4 regions of the Pseudarthrobacter sp. fls2-241-R2A-168 genome follow, and region 2 is predicted to be linked to each of the others. Evidence: predicted binding sites of a transcription regulator. Region 2 holds the regulator's gene; each other region holds the start of a gene.
What was found. Region 2 encodes HrcA, which represses chaperone genes, less so after heat shock. Its sites were predicted from a motif close to TTNGCACTCGNNNNNNNCGAGTGCNAA; they were not measured.

Region 1 (4,146 bases), on a different contig from region 2:
GTCGATCCCGTCCAAGGGAACAGCTGTGGCATCGGCGTGGACCACCGTGGCGTTGGGGAAGGGGATGAGGTTCACTGTGGCGCAGGCCGCCGTCGTCTCATCCATCTCCACCGCGGTGACGTTGATGTCCATGGACGCCAGTGCCATGGAGTCGGCGGCGAGGCCGCACCCCAGGTCGGCCACGTGGCTGATGTTGGCCCCGGCGAACCTCTGGGCGTGGCGGGCGGCGACGTTAAACCGGGTGGCCTGCTCCAGGCCGGCCTGGGTGAACAGCATCTGGCGGGCGAACTCGCCGAATTTCGCCTCGGCCCTGGTGCGGAGCCGGGACTGGGTCAGGACGGCGGAAACCAGTTCGGGGGAGTGCCCGGCCTTGCGCAGCGCCGAGTTCAACTCAAAGGAAGTCTCCTCCTTGTAGGGGCCCAGGGACGCCAGCAGGTCCCAGCCTTCGGGAGTGAGCAGTGGCGCGATCTGGTCCTGGGGAGCGTGAGGCATGCGTTCCAGCCTAGTGGAGCAGGCCCGGGCGGGATGCGGGATAGTGTTGAAACCATGGAAGAGAGCGCAGGCCCCCCGCAGTCCGACGAACCAGCCAAGGACAAGGGGCCCGCCAGATATGCCCGGACAGCTCTGATTGCCGGCGCCCTCGTGGCTGTGGTGTGCATTGGGCTCCTGGTGGTGATCTTCTCCCTGGACACGTTCAATGCAACCGTCTATTCAGTGGGCGGCAACGACATCGCCGGTGACACGCAGGAAGCCCGGGACATCCGAGGGTTGTACGACGGCGCTCGCGCCGGAAGCATCGCCGTGCTGGTTGCCGCGCTGCTGGTGACTGCAGGGGCGGGGGCCCTTCTTTACCGCGAACGGAACTCCGGAGCGGGGGACGGCGAAGGCGGCGAAGACGTCGATTTCGAGGACCTCGGCCGCTGAGGCCCGCCAGCGCTGGTCAGCAGGACTCCGGAGATCACCAAAACGCCGCCCAGGATCTGCGGCAGTGTGATCCGCTGGCCCAGGGCGACGGTGATCAGGGCGGTGAAGACCGCAATGAGGTTCAGGTAGTTGCCCGCGTTCGCGGCCGTGGTGCGTTTCAGGGCAAGGTTCCAGAGCAGGTAGGAACCCAGTGACGGAAACAGGGCAATAAAGGCAAGGGACCAGCCCTCGGAGGGTGTCTGTGGCAGCCCGGCCCCCGTGATGAGGGCCAGCGGGCTGAGGACGACGGCGGCCATCGCCACCTGGAGCGCCGTGGACGTGATCGCCGGGATATCCACCCTCCGGGCAATGATGGTGTAGAGGCCCCACACTGTAATGGCCGCGAGGATCAACAGTTCCCCTTTGTTGATGGAGAACGTCAGCAACCGGTTGATGTCGCCGCCGGTGAGGACCAGCAGGACCCCTGCCAGGCCCAGGCCGATACCCGCCCAGCCCAGCGGACGCGGCCTGTCCCGGAGCAGGATCACGGCGAGCACCACGATCAGCGCAGGGTTGGCCGCCGTCACCAGCGAGGCGTTCAGGGCGGAGGTGTGGCCGAGTGCGCTGTAGAGAAGCAAGGTGTAGGCGCTCATGCCCAGGGAACTCAGGAGCAGCAGGACGGGCCAGCGGCGCAGGACGCCCCGCCAGTCCGGGCGCTCCACCAGTTGCGCGAGGACCAGCAGCGGCGCCGCTGCGAAGGTCCAGCGCCAGTAAGTGAGCTGCAGCGGCTGCATGGTCTCCATGGCGGCATGGCCCACGACGAAGTTTCCGGCCCAGAAGAGGGTGGCAAGGATCAGGTAGGCAGCGGCTCGCACCGGTCAAATGTACACATGGAGGGTTCGCAGATGACGAAACTCTGGCACTCGCCTTGACCGAGTGCTAACCCTTACATAGAGTCTTCATTAGCACTCTCCCTAGGAGGGTGCTAATACATGAAGAGCTGCCAGCCAGGCTGCTGCCGGCACCGCGACGACGGTTTGCCAGCCAGGGCGGGAAGCTTTCCAGTCCACGAATTTGCTGACGAAAAGGAGAGGTCCGAGTGTCGGTCTCTATTAAGCCTCTTGAGGATCGTATTGTTGTCCGCCCGCTCGAAGCCGAGCAGACCACGGCTTCCGGCCTGGTTATCCCGGACTCCGCGCAGGAGAAGCCCCAGGAAGGCGAAGTTGTTGCAGTAGGCCCCGGCCGCTTTGACGACAACGGCAACCGCGTCCCGCTGGACGTTGCCGAGGGCGACGTTGTTATCTACTCCAAGTACGGCGGAACCGAAGTCAAGCACAGCGGCACCGAGTACCTCGTGCTGTCCGCCCGCGACGTCCTGGCGATCGTCGTAAAGTAACTCTTTCGGATCCCCGTGCCGCTGGTCATGCCTACTGCTGGTCAGCTGCACGGGGTTCTGTCTTGAAAGGACTGAATCATGGCAAAGCAGCTTGCGTTTAACGACGCTGCACGCCGGTCTCTTGAAGCCGGCATCGACAAGCTCGCCAACACCGTCAAGGTGACGCTCGGCCCCCGCGGCCGCAACGTTGTCCTGGACAAGAAGTGGGGCGCGCCCACCATCACGAACGACGGCGTCACCATCGCCCGCGAAGTCGAGCTGGACGACCCGTACGAGAACCTTGGCGCCCAGCTGGCCAAGGAAGTTGCCACCAAGACCAACGATGTTGCCGGCGACGGCACCACCACCGCAACGGTCCTGGCCCAGGCACTGGTCAAGGAAGGCCTGCGCAACGTTGCAGCAGGTGCTGCCCCCGGCCAGATCAAGCGCGGCATCGAGGTTTCCGTTGAAGCCGTCGCCGCCCGCCTGCTGGAGAACGCCCGCCCCGTAGAAGGCACCCAGGTGGCCAGCGTTGCAGCCATCTCCGCCCAGAGCGACGAGGTTGGCGAGCTCCTGGCCGAGGCTTTCGGCAAGGTTGGCAAGGATGGTGTGATCACCATCGAGGAATCCTCCACCACGCAGACCGAACTGGTCCTCACCGAGGGCATGCAGTTCGACAAGGGCTACCTGTCGCCGTACTTCATCACGGATGCGGACCGCCAGGAGGCAGTCCTCGAAGACGCACTCATCCTGATCAACCAGGGCAAGATCTCCTCGCTGCAGGACTTCCTGCCGCTGCTGGAGAAGGCACTTCAGGCCGGCAAGCCGCTGTTCATCATTGCCGAAGACGTCGACGGCGAGGCCCTGTCCACGCTGATCGTCAATCGCATCCGCGGCACCCTGAATGTCGTTGCCGTCAAGGCTCCCGGCTTCGGTGACCGCCGCAAGGCCATGCTGCAGGACATCGCCACCCTCACCGGTGCGCAGGTTGTCTCCCCGGAGCTGGGCCTGAGCCTGGACACCGTTGGCCTCGAGGTGCTGGGTACCGCCCGCCGCATCACGGTCACCAAGGACAACACCACCATCGTTGACGGCGCCGGAACGGCCGAGGACGTGGCAGCCCGCGTGGCACAGCTGCGTGCCGAGCTGACCCGCACCGACTCCGACTGGGACAAGGAGAAGCTCCAGGAGCGCCTGGCCAAGCTGGCCGGCGGTATTGGCGTCATCAAGGTTGGCGCAGCCACCGAGGTTGAGCTGAAGGAAAAGAAGCACCGCATCGAGGACGCAGTATCCTCCACCCGCGCTGCCCTCGAAGAAGGCATCGTGGCCGGTGGCGGTTCGGCCCTGATCCACGCCCTCAAGGCACTGGATGAGGACCCCGCTGTCAAGGCCCTCGACGGCGATGCAGCAGCTGCTGTGGGCATCGTCCGCCGCGCCCTGGTCCAGCCGCTGCGCTGGATCGCCCAGAACGCCGGCTTCGACGGCTACGTCATCACGGCCAAGGTTGCCGAACTCGAAACCAACAACGGCTTCAACGCCAAGTCGGGCGAGTACGAGGACCTGATCGCCGCCGGCGTGATCGACCCCGTCAAGGTCACCCGCGCAGCCCTCCGCAACGCAGCCTCCATCGCTGCCCTGGTTCTCACCACCGAGACCCTTGTTGTGGAGAAGCCCGCCGACGAAGACGAGCACGCAGGCCACAGCCACAGCCACTAAGCCCCACCGTCGCAAAAAACCGGTCCAGCATCAGCTGGGCCGGTTTTTTTGTACCCGGGAAACCCCGGGGGAAGCAAGCCTACTTCTTCACGGCGTAACGCACATGGGTGGCGAATGTGGAGCTGACAGTTTTGATGATTTCGAGGTCCACG
Region 2 (4,146 bases):
CGGCCTGGTGGAGCCGGCGGCAGCCTTCCGGGGCCGGCTGGTCCTCACTCTCAAGGGCAGGCTCCTGGCCGATGCGGTGGTGCGCCGGGTCCTCCCGGACTAGATCCGCCAACAGCAACACGGGGTCACTCGCTGCCCAAAAACGCCTGGTTATTGGGCAGGGAGTGACCCCGTGTTGCTGGAACGCTACTTGATCCAGCGGAGGTTGTACTGGTAGCGGTGCGGCTGGCCACGGTTCACGTGGATTCCGGCCGCCACCGAGAAACACGTCAGGGCAATCCAGATCAGGGTGGCGATGACGGCGAAGATGTTGCCCACGACCGGCACAAACACCAGGATGTTGGCAAGCACGGCGGCGATGGTTGGGGGCAGGCTGAAGTTCAGCGCCTCCTTGGACTCCTGCGCGGTGAAGGGACCCCGGTCACGGAAGATCAGGTAGATCAGGAGTGCAGGGACGCAGCCCAGGATCCCGCCGAAATGCGAGAGCGTAGCCCACTGCCTGTCTTCGCTGGCCGTCAGGGGCAGCGCATTCGCGGGGACGCCATGGTACTCCGAACGGCCCTCGCCGCCCTGGCTGTCCCTGTGATCTTGTGCGTTTTCTGCCACAGTCTGTTCCTTCGAAAGTGCAATGGTGCTTGGTAAGAATGCCAATATCTGCTGAGGTAATGCCAGAAGCAGACACCGCAATACCAAGAATACTTGGTGAAGCCGCCCGCTCAGACGTCCTGCCGCTGGATCCTGTCAGTTCAGGGGACAGTGAGGAAGTCAATTACTTCCTCCACCCTGCCCAGCAGGGATGCTTCCAGGTCCGCGTAGGTGCGCACTGCGCCCAGCAGTTTCTGCCAGCCCAGCCCGATGTCCTCCTTGGTGGCGTGCGGCCGCCCGAACGCCTTGAGGATGCCGGTCTTCCAGTCCTGCCCGCGCGGCACTTCGGGCCACTTTTCAATGCCCAGGACGGACGGGCGGATCGCCTGCCAGACGTCGACATAGGGGTGGCCAACGATCAGCACGTTGCCGGCGGCTCCGGGGGAGGCCATGACCGCATCCGCGATCCGTGACTCCTTCGAATCGGGCACCAAATGGTCCACGAGCACGCCCAGGCGCCGACCGGGACCGGGCCTGAAACCGGCAACCGCCGCCGCCAGGTCATCAATGCCGTGCAGGGGTTCGACGACGATGCCCTCCACCCGGAGGTCGTCGCCCCATACTTTCTCCACCAGTTCGGCGTCGTGCTTTCCTTCCACCCAGATGCGGCTCGCCTTGGCCACCTGTGCCCGTTGGCCCGCCACCCGCACCGAACCGGATGCTGTCCGGCCGCCGGCCGGGCCCCCGGCCGGGGTTTGCTTGGGTACCGGTGGCATCAGCCGGATGGGCTGGCCTTCCAGGAGGAAACCGAAACCCAGCCGGAAGGACCTGGACTTGCCCCGGCGGTCCTCCAGGGCCACCACGTGCATGCCGCCTGATTTTTCCACCCGCGTCACTGCGCCTACCCAGCCGGACTGGACCTCCTCCAGTACCATGCCGCGCTCCACCGGCACTTCAAGCAGTTGCGATCTTGCAGGTGCCGTCAGGTCCTGGGCTCCCCAGTTCTGGTATTGCATGGATGAACTCCGCTTCGTGCTGGATCCGGGCCCGGAATTTCGCCCGGAGCGGTACCAATGCTAACAACGGGGCGAATCATAATAGACTGTTAGCACTTAGGCATGTCGAGTGCTAACCCCTGTGAGGTACGGTGCGGGCGGAACGGCTGCCCTGATCCCTGGATGGAGGTGGAGTGTGAGCGAACCGCGCAAGCTTGAAGTACTGCGGGCCATCGTGGAGGACTATGTCCACTCGCGCGAGCCCGTCGGGTCCAAGGCCCTGGTGGAACGGCACCATCTTGGTGTCTCCAGCGCCACCATTCGCAATGATATGGCCGCACTTGAGGACGAAGGGCTGATCACAGCCCCGCACACAAGCGCAGGCCGCATTCCCACGGACAAGGGCTACCGGCTCTTTGTGGACCAAATTTCTGCGGTCAAGCCGCTGTCGCAGGCCGAACGCCGGGCCATTCAGTCCCTGCTGGAAGGGGCAGACGACCTCGACGACGTCCTGGAGCGCACCGTCCGGCTGCTGTCCCAGCTGACCAACCAGGTGGCAGTGGTCCAATATCCGCACCTCAACCGCGCCCTGGTCCGGCATATCGAATTCGTCCTCCTGGCACCGCGGAAGGTGCTGGTGGTGCTGATCGCCAACAGCGGCAAGGTGGAGCAGCGGGTCATCGACGTCGGGCAGGACCTTGGCGACGACGTCCTCGGTACTTTACGCACGCATTTCCTGGCATCCCTTGGCGGGACTGCCCTGAGCCAGCTGACGCAGTCGCTGCCCGCAGTGGTGTCCGGCGTCGCCCCCGCACAGCGGCAGGCAGCCCAGGCATTGGCGCACGGGCTGGAAGCCCTGGCCCACAGCAGCCGGGAGGACCGCATGGTGATGGCCGGGACAGCCAACCTTGCCCGTTCCAACGTGGATTTTCCGCTCAGCATCGGCCCCGTGCTGGAGGCGCTGGAGGAACAGGTGGTGATGCTGCGGCTCCTGAGCGAGATGGCGCAGGACCACCGTGGGGTGGCCGTCAGCATCGGCCGCGAGAACCCGTACGACGGCCTGGCGGAGGCATCGGTGGTGGCCACCGGGTACGGGCCGGACAGTGTCGCGAAGATTGGCATCCTGGGCCCCACGAGGATGGACTACCCCACCACCATGGCCGCGGTCAGGGCCGTCGCCCGGTACCTGTCACGGATTTTAGGTCCCTGACCCGAACCGTCCGGCGGCCAGGCACGAACAGTAGCGCCCGCAGTACAACTGCAGGCAAAACAACAAGGAAGAGATACGAACTTTGAGCAGCCACTACGAAGTCCTTGGAGTCTCACCGGATGCAACCGGGGAAGAGATCAAGAAGGCCTACCGCAAGCTGGCCCGCACCCTTCACCCGGACGTTAACCCCGGCGAAGATGTGGCAGACCGCTTCAAGGCCGTGACCCACGCCTACGAAGTTCTCTCCGATCCCCAGAAACGCCGGGTGTACGACACCACCGGCAACGAGAACGGCACGGACAACGGGTTCGGCGGGGGAGCCTACGCCGGCCAGGGCTTCGCCTTCCAGGACATCTTCGATACGTTCTTTGGCGCCGGCGGTTCCTCCGGGCCCGCATCGCGTGTCCGGCGCGGCCAGGACGCCCTCATCAGCGTCCGGATCGAACTTCGCGACGCCGTTTTCGGCGTCAACAGGAAGCTCGAAGTGGATACGGCAGTGGTCTGCCCAACGTGCGAAGGCTCGTGCTGCCGGCCGGGCACCCACCCGGAGCGCTGCGACATCTGCGGCGGCAGCGGCCAGGTCCAGCGGGCGGTCCGGTCCATCCTGGGCCAGGTCATGACCGCAGCTCCGTGCGGCACCTGCGAAGGCTTCGGCACCGTCATCAAGGACCCCTGCAACGAGTGCAGCGGGCAGGGCCGCATCCGCAGCCGGCGTTCGCTGACCATCAAGGTTCCCGCCGGCGTTGCCACAGGCACCCGCATCCAGCTCTCCGGCCAGGGCGAGGCCGGTCCTGCCGGCGGCCCCGCCGGAGACCTGTACGTTGAAATCCGCGTCAACAACGACGCCACCTATGTCCGGGAGGGCGACGACCTCCACGCCACCCTGAACATCCCCATGACCGCAGCCGCGCTGGGAACAGACGTCACCCTGGAAACCTTTGACGGTCCCCAGGAGATCGATGTGAAGGCAGGAACGCAGTCCGGCGAGATCATCACCTTGCGCGGGCTGGGTGTCACGCACCTGCGCGGATACGGCCGGGGTGACTTGAAGGTCCATCTGCAGGTGGAGACGCCGGCGAGACTGGACGCGGCGCAGGAGGACCTGCTGCGTCAGCTCGCCAAGTTGCGCGGCGAACAGATCACGGAGGGCAAGCTGGCCGCCAGCGGCGGTATGTTCGCCAAGCTCCGGGACCGGTTCGGTAACCTGTAGCGGTGAGCAACCCCGTCTTTTTCACGGCGTCCGGGTCCTTGGACCAGATGGCACCCGAAGGGCGTTTTGTCCTGGCGGGACCCGAGGCCCGGCATGCGGTGACCGTCAAACGCCTGGCTCCCGGCGAGCCCGTGGACATCGTTGAC
Region 3 (4,146 bases), on a different contig from region 2:
GGGCCGAGGTTATCGAGGTGCCGGCCCGGGACGCGGACGTGAACCTGTCCGGGACCGGCCAGGAGCAGGCCAAAGCCCTCGGCGCGGCGCTGGCCCGGATCGCCGAGGACCACCGGCCCGATGCGGTGGTCTCCTCCCCGTACGCCCGGGCGCGGCAGACCGCCGAGATCGCGGTGGAAGCCGCCGGCTGGCCGGTGAAGGTCCGCACCGATGAGCGGTTGCGGGACCGGGAACTGGGCATCCTGGACCGGCTGACGCGGCTGGGGGTGGAGAAGCGTTTCCCGGAGGAGGCCGAACGCCGGGAGTGGCTGGGCAAGCTGTACTACCGGCCGCCGGGCGGGGAGTCCTGGGCCGACGTTGCCCTGCGGCTGCGCTCCGTCCTGGACGAGCTGAACAACCTCAGCACCGGGCACCGGGTCATGCTGGTCTGCCATGACGCCGTGATCCTGCTCTTCCGGTATGTCTTGGAGGGAATGAACGAGGAGGAAATCCTGGACCTGGCGGCCAGCACCTCGGTCCTCAATGCCTCCCTCACCCGGTATGTGCGGCCGTCCGGCGAAGGGCCCTGGACGTTGGAGAGCTTCAACGTGGCGGACCACCTGACGGAGCAGGGTGTCACGGTCACCGAGCACGCCGGAGATGTCAGTGTCCACCCGAAGTGAGGCCAACTCCCCTACCCTGGTGACGCCGTCGCTGCTGCGCGAGTGGCCGCTGCCGGCACCGGGCGAGGACAAGTATTCACGCGGTTCCGTCCTGGTGATCGGCGGAGCGCGGGCCACACCGGGTGCGGCACTGCTGGCCGGTACTGCTGCACTCCGGGCCGGCGCGGGGAAGCTGAGCCTCGCCGTTGCAGAGTCGGTGGCCGTGCAGGTGGCTGTGGCGCTGCCCGAATGTGGCGCGATAGGCCTTCCCGAAACTGCTGAGGGGTCGCTGACAGGGGAAGGGCTGGACCGGATCTCCACCTACCTCGACCGTGCCGACGCCATCCTGGTGGGCCCGGGCCTCGACGACCCGGATCTTGCCGAGGAGCTTTTGCGGGGCCTGCTGGAGCGGGAGACCGGAACCGGCGGCTCCGACCGGGGCGGCTCCGGCTCAGGCGATTCAGGCTCTGGTGGGAAGACCGCGGACGGAGGTCCCGCCGTCGTCCTTGACGCCTTTGCCTTGGGCGGCCTGCTGAAGCTGGCCGACCAGCTGGAACCGTGGAAGGGGCGGCTGATCCTTACACCGAATCCCAAGGAGGCCGCGGTCCTGCTGGAGCGGGAGGTGGATGACCTCGCGGCTGACGTGGCGGCGATAGCGGACAAATTCCAGGCGGTGGTGAGCTGCCAGGGCTTTATAGCCCGGCCGTCGGACGGTGGCGCGAGCGGGGAAGCTGAGCTGTGGCAGATGACCACGGGCTACGGCGGACTGGGAACATCCGGTAGCGGCGATGTGCTGGCCGGCGCGATTGCGGGACTGCGCGCACGCGGAACAACCAGCGCACAGGCTGCCTGCTGGGGGACGCATCTCCATGCTGCCGCAGCGGACCGGCTCGCCAGCAGGATGGGGCCCCTCGGATTCCTCGCCCGCGAACTGGCTGACGAACTGCCCGCCCTGATGCTGGAGCTGAACACCTGAGCCACTAAAGCAACGCGGAGTCACTTCCGGCCCAATGTTTCCGTTTTATTGGGCCGGATCTGACCCCGCGTTGCAGGAAAGTGAAGCCCCGGCATGGGATGACCCCCGGCTGAAGCCGGGGGCCACCGTATCGGGAGGTTCAGGCGTAGGCTGCCGATGCGCTTTAAGCGCTGTGGCGTGCATACTAGCGATCCGCCCAAGAGGCAGTCAGCAATTTATCGAATACCCGACGTCCCGATCCTGTTGAAACTAGGCGGCAATTTCCTGCTTTGCCCCCTTCGTCTCAATTTCGATCTTGCGCGGCTTGGCCCTTTCGGCGACAGGAATCCGCAGCGTCAGGACACCGGCGTCGTAGCTTGCCTTGACGTTATCTGTATCCAGGGTGTCGCCGAGGATCAGCTGGCGGCTGAACACGCCGCGCGGCCGCTCGGAGGCGATCAACTCAGTGTCCTTGCCCGCGGGGTCCGGACGCTCGGCCCGCACCGTCAGGACATTCCGTTCCACATCCAGGTTCACCGAATCCACTGCAACACCGGGCAGATCAAAGGCGACGACGAATTCCTGGCCCTCACGCCAAGCGTCCATCGGCATCGCTGCCGGACGCGCTGCCGTGCCGAGGACCTGCTGGGCCAGCCTGTCCAGCTCGCGGAACGGATCGGTTCGCATCAACATGGCTTCCCTCCTCGTAAGAGACGGTCCAACAATTGGTTTGGGGTATCAACCGATCTGTAGTGGCTGATATAGATTTTTTACCACTGCGCCAGTAGGTCTGCAAGCGGTTTTGGGAAGAATTTTCTCGTTTCTGCCAGGTTCGTCCAGGCGCGGCGAAGGGGCCTCCCGCGCTGTGCAGAAGGCCCCTTCTCTCCGGTGTTTTGGCTGGTCAGCTACGGGTGGGATCCGGGCGCAGTGGCGTGGGCCCGGGATCCGGCACGGGCAGCGGCCCGGGAGGTTCCGGCGTCGGGAAAGGATTGGGCGGCTGTGGGCCGGGATGGCCGGGCTGGGTGGGATCAGGCTGGTCCGGGCCTGGTTCCGGCGGGAACGGTTCGGGCTCGTGCACTGGCGGGATGGTCATATGCTTCCCCTCTCACGCTGGGCGGATGTGCCTTAGCGTGAACAGGATACGCCTGCGGCCGGAACCCCACTAGGCCACCGTTTCCCCGACGCCCTATCACTTTTGGTCCCCAAGACGGCCGCTTGGGACCAAAAGTGATAGGGCATCGCCTGTATTTCTGCGGGAGGTGATGGGGCGTTATCGTCCGGTAGCGAACGGCCGGTTCATTGTCGGGGCGGGTCTATATATTGAAACCATGACCCAGACTCCGCTGCAGGATTCCGCCAGCACCACCGCCACGCCCGCTCCCCCGGTTGCTAAGAAGGTTCCCACCGAACGCAAGCACCACGGGGACACCTTTGTGGACAACTACGAGTGGCTGCGGGACAAGGAATCCGCCGAGGTCGTGGAGCACCTGAAGGCGGAGAACGCCTACCAGGAAGCGGTCACCGCACACCAGGAGCCGCTGCGCGAGGCCATCTTCCAGGAGATCAAGGGCCGCACGCAGGAGACGGACCTGTCGGTCCCGCACCGCAAGGATGACTGGTGGTACTTCAGCCGGTCGGTGGAAGGCAAGGAGTACGGCATCCAATGCCGGGTCAAGGCGGAAGACACCGGCAATCCCGTACAGGACTGGACGCCGCCCCGGGTGGAGCCCGGCGTGGACATCCCTGGCGAGGAAGTCCTGCTGGACGGCAACGTCGAAGCGGAGGGCAAGCCCTTCTTCTCCGTGGGCGGCACGGCCGTGACGGTGGACGGGACCCTTTACGCGTACGCCGTGGACAACAGCGGCGACGAACGCTTCACCCTGCGCATCAAGGACCTCCGCACCGGCGAGCTCCTCCCGGACGTCATTGAAAACATCTTCTACGGCGTCTCCTTCTCCCCTGACGGCACCCGCATCTTCTACACCGTGGTGGACGCGTCCTGGCGCCCCTACCAGGTCAAGGCGCACACCCTGGGCACGCCGGTTGAGGAAGACGCAGTGGTCTACCAGGAGGACGACGCCGCCATGTGGCTGGGCTTCGAGCTTTCCGCGGACCGGCGCTACCTGGTGCTGGGCATCGGCTGCTCCGAATACAGCGAAACCCGCCTGCTCCGCTTCGACGACCCCGCCCAGGAACTCACCACCGTGATTTTCCGCAACGAGCGGGTCCTGTACGAAGCCGAACCGTTCCTGCTGCCCGGGCCGGACGGTGAAAAAACGGAAAAGATCCTGCTGACCCACAACCGCAGTGCCGTTAACTCCATGGTCTCCCTCGCGGACCCGGCCGAGCTGGGGAAGCCGCTGGCCGAACAGCAGTGGGCCACAGTCGTCGAACATTCCGACGACGTCCGCGTCAACGGCGCGGGCGTCACCTCCACCCACCTCGTGGTGTCCATCCGCAAGGACACCATCGAGCGCGTCCAGGTGATCGGCCTGGCCGGCCTGGGCACCGCCGCACAGGAGCCGCCGGTGGAGCCTGCGTTCGACGAAG
Region 4 (4,146 bases), on a different contig from region 2:
GCAACCCATACAATCCAGAGCACAACGGCAACCACAAGGATCACGGAGCTGCTAAGGGGGAAGTCCACACTCAAAACCGTATGAGCAATACGGGGGCTGCAGCCGCATTGGCCACGGTGTGTCGTGGCGCGGCTGGCAAATCATTGGATTTATGAAGCCCGGGAACCCAGCCAGCGGTTCAGCAGCCCTTCCGGGACCTCCTCTGAGGTCAGGGCAAACGAGCGGTGGTCGGCCCATTCCCCGTTGATGTGCAGGTAGCGGGGCCGGTATCCCTCGTCCCGGAATCCGAGCTTCTCCACCACCCGGAGGCTGGGCCCGTTCTCCGGACGGATGTTGATCTCCATCCGGTGCAGGCCCAGGTTCCTGAAGCAGTGGTCTGTCACCAGCGCCACGGCGGTGGGCGCTATCCCGTGTCCCGCCCGGGCCCGGTCCACCCAGTAACCGAGGGTGGCCATCATGGCTGAACCCCAGACGATCGACGAGACGGTCAACTGGCCCACGATCACGGGATTCCGGGCTGCCGGGATACGTTCGGTAATCACGAAGGGAAGCGCGGTGGCCTGGGCGGCCTGGGCGTTGAGCGAACGGACCATCTGCCGGTAGTCCGGCAGCCCTCCAGCCGGATCCGGGTTCGAGGCCTCCCACGGCGCCAGCCATTCGCTGTTGCGGGCACGGACTTCTGTCCACTCTTTTTTGTCCCGGTACCTGATGGGCCGCAGGACCAGGTCGCCGCACTCCAGGGTGACGGGCCAGATGGGGCCGGCGCGCATTGTGCTACTTGGAGAGACCGGCGGTGAAGCCCGGCAGCCATTCCCGCAGGCCGGGACCAAGGTCGTCGCTGTCAATGGCCAGCTGGACACAGGCCTTCAGGTAGCTCAGTTTGTCACCGGTGTCGTAGCGGCGTCCCCGGAAGACAACACCGTAGACACCCTGCCCGTCGCCCTCTCCGGACGCGAGTTCCTGCAGGGCATCGGTGAGCTGGATTTCGCCGCCGCGGCCAGGACCGGTACGTTCCAGCACATCAAAAACGGCCGGGTGGAGCACGTAGCGGCCAATGATGGCCAGGTTGGACGGAGCCTCACCGGCGGCAGGCTTTTCAACCAGCCTGTTGATGCGGACATAGCCCTCGCCGTCGATCTCCTCGATGTCCGCGCAGCCGTAGGCGCTGATCTGTGAGGGTTCCACCTCAATGAGGGCCACGACGGAGCCGCCCGTTTTGGCCTGCACGTCGATCATGGTGCTGAGCAGTTCGTCACGGGCGTCAATGAGGTCATCGCCCAGGAGGACAGCGAAGGCTTCATTGCCCACGTGCTGCTTGGCGCGGAGGACAGCATGGCCCAGTCCGTGGGGGTCGCCCTGGCGGACATAGTGGATATCGCCGAGATTGCTCGCGGCCTGTACGGAGGCCAGTTTTTCGGCGTCCCCTTTGCCCTCGAGCGTGGATTCCAGCGATGGAACGCGATCAAAGTGGTCTTCCAGGGCACGCTTGTTCCGTCCGGTGATCATCAGGACATCGTTGAGGCCCACGTGAACGGCTTCTTCAACCACATACTGGATGGCCGGCTTGTCCACGACAGGAAGCATTTCCTTGGGCATGGCCTTGGTGGCAGGCAGGAACCTTGTGCCGAGTCCGGCTGCGGGTATAACGGCTTTGCGAACTCTGGGGTTACTGGTACTCACCCGACTAATCTAACGTCAGCGTCAAGCAATCAATAATTGTTGAAGGGCCGCCGGTTGTGCGGCCGCAGCGAAATCGCCGCAGCGGCGAGTGATGGAGGAATGCACGTGTTGGAGGACGCCAAGGCTGTCAAGAACAGAATCCGCACGGCACACCGCCAACGGCGGGCTACGCTGACCCCGCAGCAGATTGAGGCGGCAGGCGCTGCCCTGGCGCGCCACGGCGCCGCCTGGGCCGACTCATTGACCGGTGGTGCCCGGGCAACGGTCTGCGTCTACTTCGGCGTGGGCGTGGAGCCCCCAACGCTTCCCCTGATCACCGCGCTCTACAACAATGGTCACAGCGTCCTGCTCCCGGTTTGCGAGCCGGGACGGGAACTGGCCTGGGTCTTCTGGGACCCTGCCGCGGGTTTGGAGCAGAGCCGGTTCGCCCCGATCCTTGAGCCCAAGGGTGAGCGGCACGGGCCGGATGTGGCGGGAACGGCTGCCGCGCTCTTTATCCCGGCGACGGCCGTGGACGCTGCCGGCAACAGGATCGGACAAGGCGGCGGCTACTACGACAAGTTCCTGGGCCATCTGGCCACCGCCGGGAAGAATATTCCCCTGGCGGCCGTTGTGTACGACGAGGAACTGCTTCCCGCGGGGCAGATTCCGGAGGAGGAGTTCGACCGTCCGGTCCCGGCCATCCTGTCGCCATCAGGAATCCGGGTTCTTAGCGGCCACGGCTGAATCCAACTCCCCTGGTTCTGCGGGGATGATAGAATTAGCACTCAGGCCCTGCGACTGCTAACGGACGGACCATCCGGCCGGGCAGCACGGGACCTCTCGTTTTGCCCAAGAGGAGGAGCACCAGTGCCAACGTATGCGTACGCCTGCAAGGATTGCGCCCATGCCTTCGACATCGTCCAGTCGTTTTCGGACAGCACTCTGACCTCGTGCCCCGAGTGCCAGGGGACGCTGCGCAAAAAGTTCAACAGCGTAGGTGTCGTTTTCAAAGGATCCGGTTTCTACCGCACCGACTCCCGCGACGCCAAGGGCAGCACGGTCTCTGCCGCCGCTCCGGCCTCTTCAACGCCGGCACCCGCCGCGTCCGCTCCGGCTGCCGCGGCCAGCTAAGGCCAGCTGAACAGCATCGTTCGACGCCGGCCGGCCGGTTTGTCCACATAGGGCGCCTTGCGCCTGTCGCGGGCAGTCCGGCCGGCTTTAGCGTTGGCGCATGCCTGCATATCTTTTCCGTTCCGGCGGGGCCGCTTCCCGCTATCAGCGTGGCACCGGCAGTTCCCGCGGCTCCGGCCGGCGGCCCGCTGCTCTGCGTCTCGGCGGCTGGCTGAGCCGGAACCGCCGGCTGGCCATCGCCCTGCTGTTGTGCGCAGCTGCTGCGATCAGCGTCCATCAACTCACCCCCGCACCCGTTCAAACCGTGACAGGTATCGCTGCCGCGAGGGACCTCCCCGCCGGCTCGGCACTGGCGCCGGCCGACCTGGCGCACGTGCAAGTCCCGCCGGACATGATGGCTGCGGGTTTCCTGAACCAGGACAATGAACTGGCCGGCAAACAGTTGGCAGCTCCGCTCCGCAAAGGCCAGCTGCTGACAGACGCCCAGCTGCTCGGTCCCGGGCTGCTCGCCGGAACACCCCCGGGTTCAGCCGCCGTGCCCCTGCGAATGGCGGACCCGTCCTCCATCCAGCTCGTCTCGCCCGGGCAGCTGGTCAACGTTGTGCTGACGGCTGCCAACGGCTTCGACCAGCAGGCGCCGTCAGAAGTTCTGGCAACGGCAGTACCCGTCCTTTGGACGTCCGGCAAGGGTGGCCAGAGCGGGCAGTGGCTGGGCACGGCCGAAACGGACGGCCTGATTGTTGTGGCGGCAAGTGCCGAGCAGGCGGCGCGGCTGGCCGGCGCCTCAACGCAGGGCAAACTCTTCTTTGTCCTGGTGGGACCGTAACAAAAAGATGCGCCGGCCAAGGGTGTTTCAAACGGTCCCACAAAGGACAGCGGTGGCGCGAAGTACAGCGGTAGTGCGAAAGGAAAGCGGTCTGCGGCGGATGCCTGGCCCGGCTCTCAGCCCCAGTGCGGGGGCTTCTGTTCCTTCAGCCAGGCATCGTGGTCCTCGTCCGCGTCGCCCCAGCGCCGGGGGTCATCTTCGGCAGCCTTCGTGGGCAGGACGCCGCCGCCGGCCTGGTCTTTGCCCTTCCCCCGGCTCCGTACCTGGCCCTGATCCTGGCTTTGGTCCTGGTCCTGGCCTTGATCCTGGTTTTGGTCCTGGCCCTGGACGTCGCCGTCCCCCCGCGCAGCACCGGCCGCCAGGGATGGCTCATGGGAAGGGTGATTGTCCTTGTCTTCGGTGGCCACGTGGACCGCCTCCTTGCTGTCCGGATGCTGTACCTGCAAGCGGCCCCGGTCCCTGCCGGGCACGTTCTGTTCCACGCCGGCGCTGCGCCGGGACCGCTGCTCCCCGGCCTGGATGCCGTT

Region 1: the regulator HrcA is predicted to act here: its motif matches at 1,820-1,846, upstream of groES (co-chaperone GroES).
Region 3: the regulator HrcA is predicted to act here: its motif matches at 2,367-2,393, upstream of QRN11_RS02360 (Hsp20/alpha crystallin family protein).
Region 4: the regulator HrcA is predicted to act here: its motif matches at 2,441-2,467, upstream of QRN11_RS13065 (FmdB family zinc ribbon protein).

The regions. Positions count from the first base shown of each region.
Region 1 is NZ_JARVSG010000019.1:14,648-18,793, forward strand. Features, by position in the region: gene QRN11_RS12950 (class I SAM-dependent methyltransferase) at 1-492, opposite strand, end outside; gene QRN11_RS12955 (hypothetical protein) at 547-924, shown strand; gene QRN11_RS12960 (DMT family transporter) at 849-1,778, opposite strand; gene groES (co-chaperone GroES) at 2,003-2,299, shown strand; gene groL (chaperonin GroEL) at 2,378-3,994, shown strand; gene QRN11_RS12975 (dihydrofolate reductase family protein) at 4,074-4,146, opposite strand, start outside.
Region 2 is NZ_JARVSG010000007.1:159,124-163,269, forward strand. Features, by position in the region: gene hemW (radical SAM family heme chaperone HemW) at 1-103, shown strand, start outside; gene QRN11_RS06015 (DUF4870 domain-containing protein) at 187-606, opposite strand; gene QRN11_RS06020 (DUF3097 domain-containing protein) at 747-1,601, opposite strand; gene hrcA (heat-inducible transcriptional repressor HrcA) at 1,777-2,790, shown strand; gene dnaJ (molecular chaperone DnaJ) at 2,873-4,000, shown strand; gene QRN11_RS06035 (16S rRNA (uracil(1498)-N(3))-methyltransferase) at 4,003-4,146, shown strand, end outside.
Region 3 is NZ_JARVSG010000004.1:85,993-90,138, reverse strand. Features, by position in the region: gene QRN11_RS02370 (histidine phosphatase family protein) at 1-662, shown strand, start outside; gene QRN11_RS02365 (NAD(P)H-hydrate dehydratase) at 640-1,617, shown strand; gene QRN11_RS02360 (Hsp20/alpha crystallin family protein) at 1,867-2,289, opposite strand; gene QRN11_RS02355 (S9 family peptidase) at 2,925-4,146, shown strand, end outside.
Region 4 is NZ_JARVSG010000019.1:42,030-46,175, reverse strand. Features, by position in the region: gene QRN11_RS13085 (hypothetical protein) at 1-68, opposite strand, end outside; gene QRN11_RS13080 (GNAT family N-acetyltransferase) at 150-770, opposite strand; gene galU (UTP--glucose-1-phosphate uridylyltransferase GalU) at 775-1,680, opposite strand; gene QRN11_RS13070 (5-formyltetrahydrofolate cyclo-ligase) at 1,786-2,406, shown strand; gene QRN11_RS13065 (FmdB family zinc ribbon protein) at 2,530-2,793, shown strand; gene cpaB (Flp pilus assembly protein CpaB) at 2,894-3,619, shown strand; gene QRN11_RS13055 (DUF4011 domain-containing protein) at 3,736-4,146, opposite strand, start outside.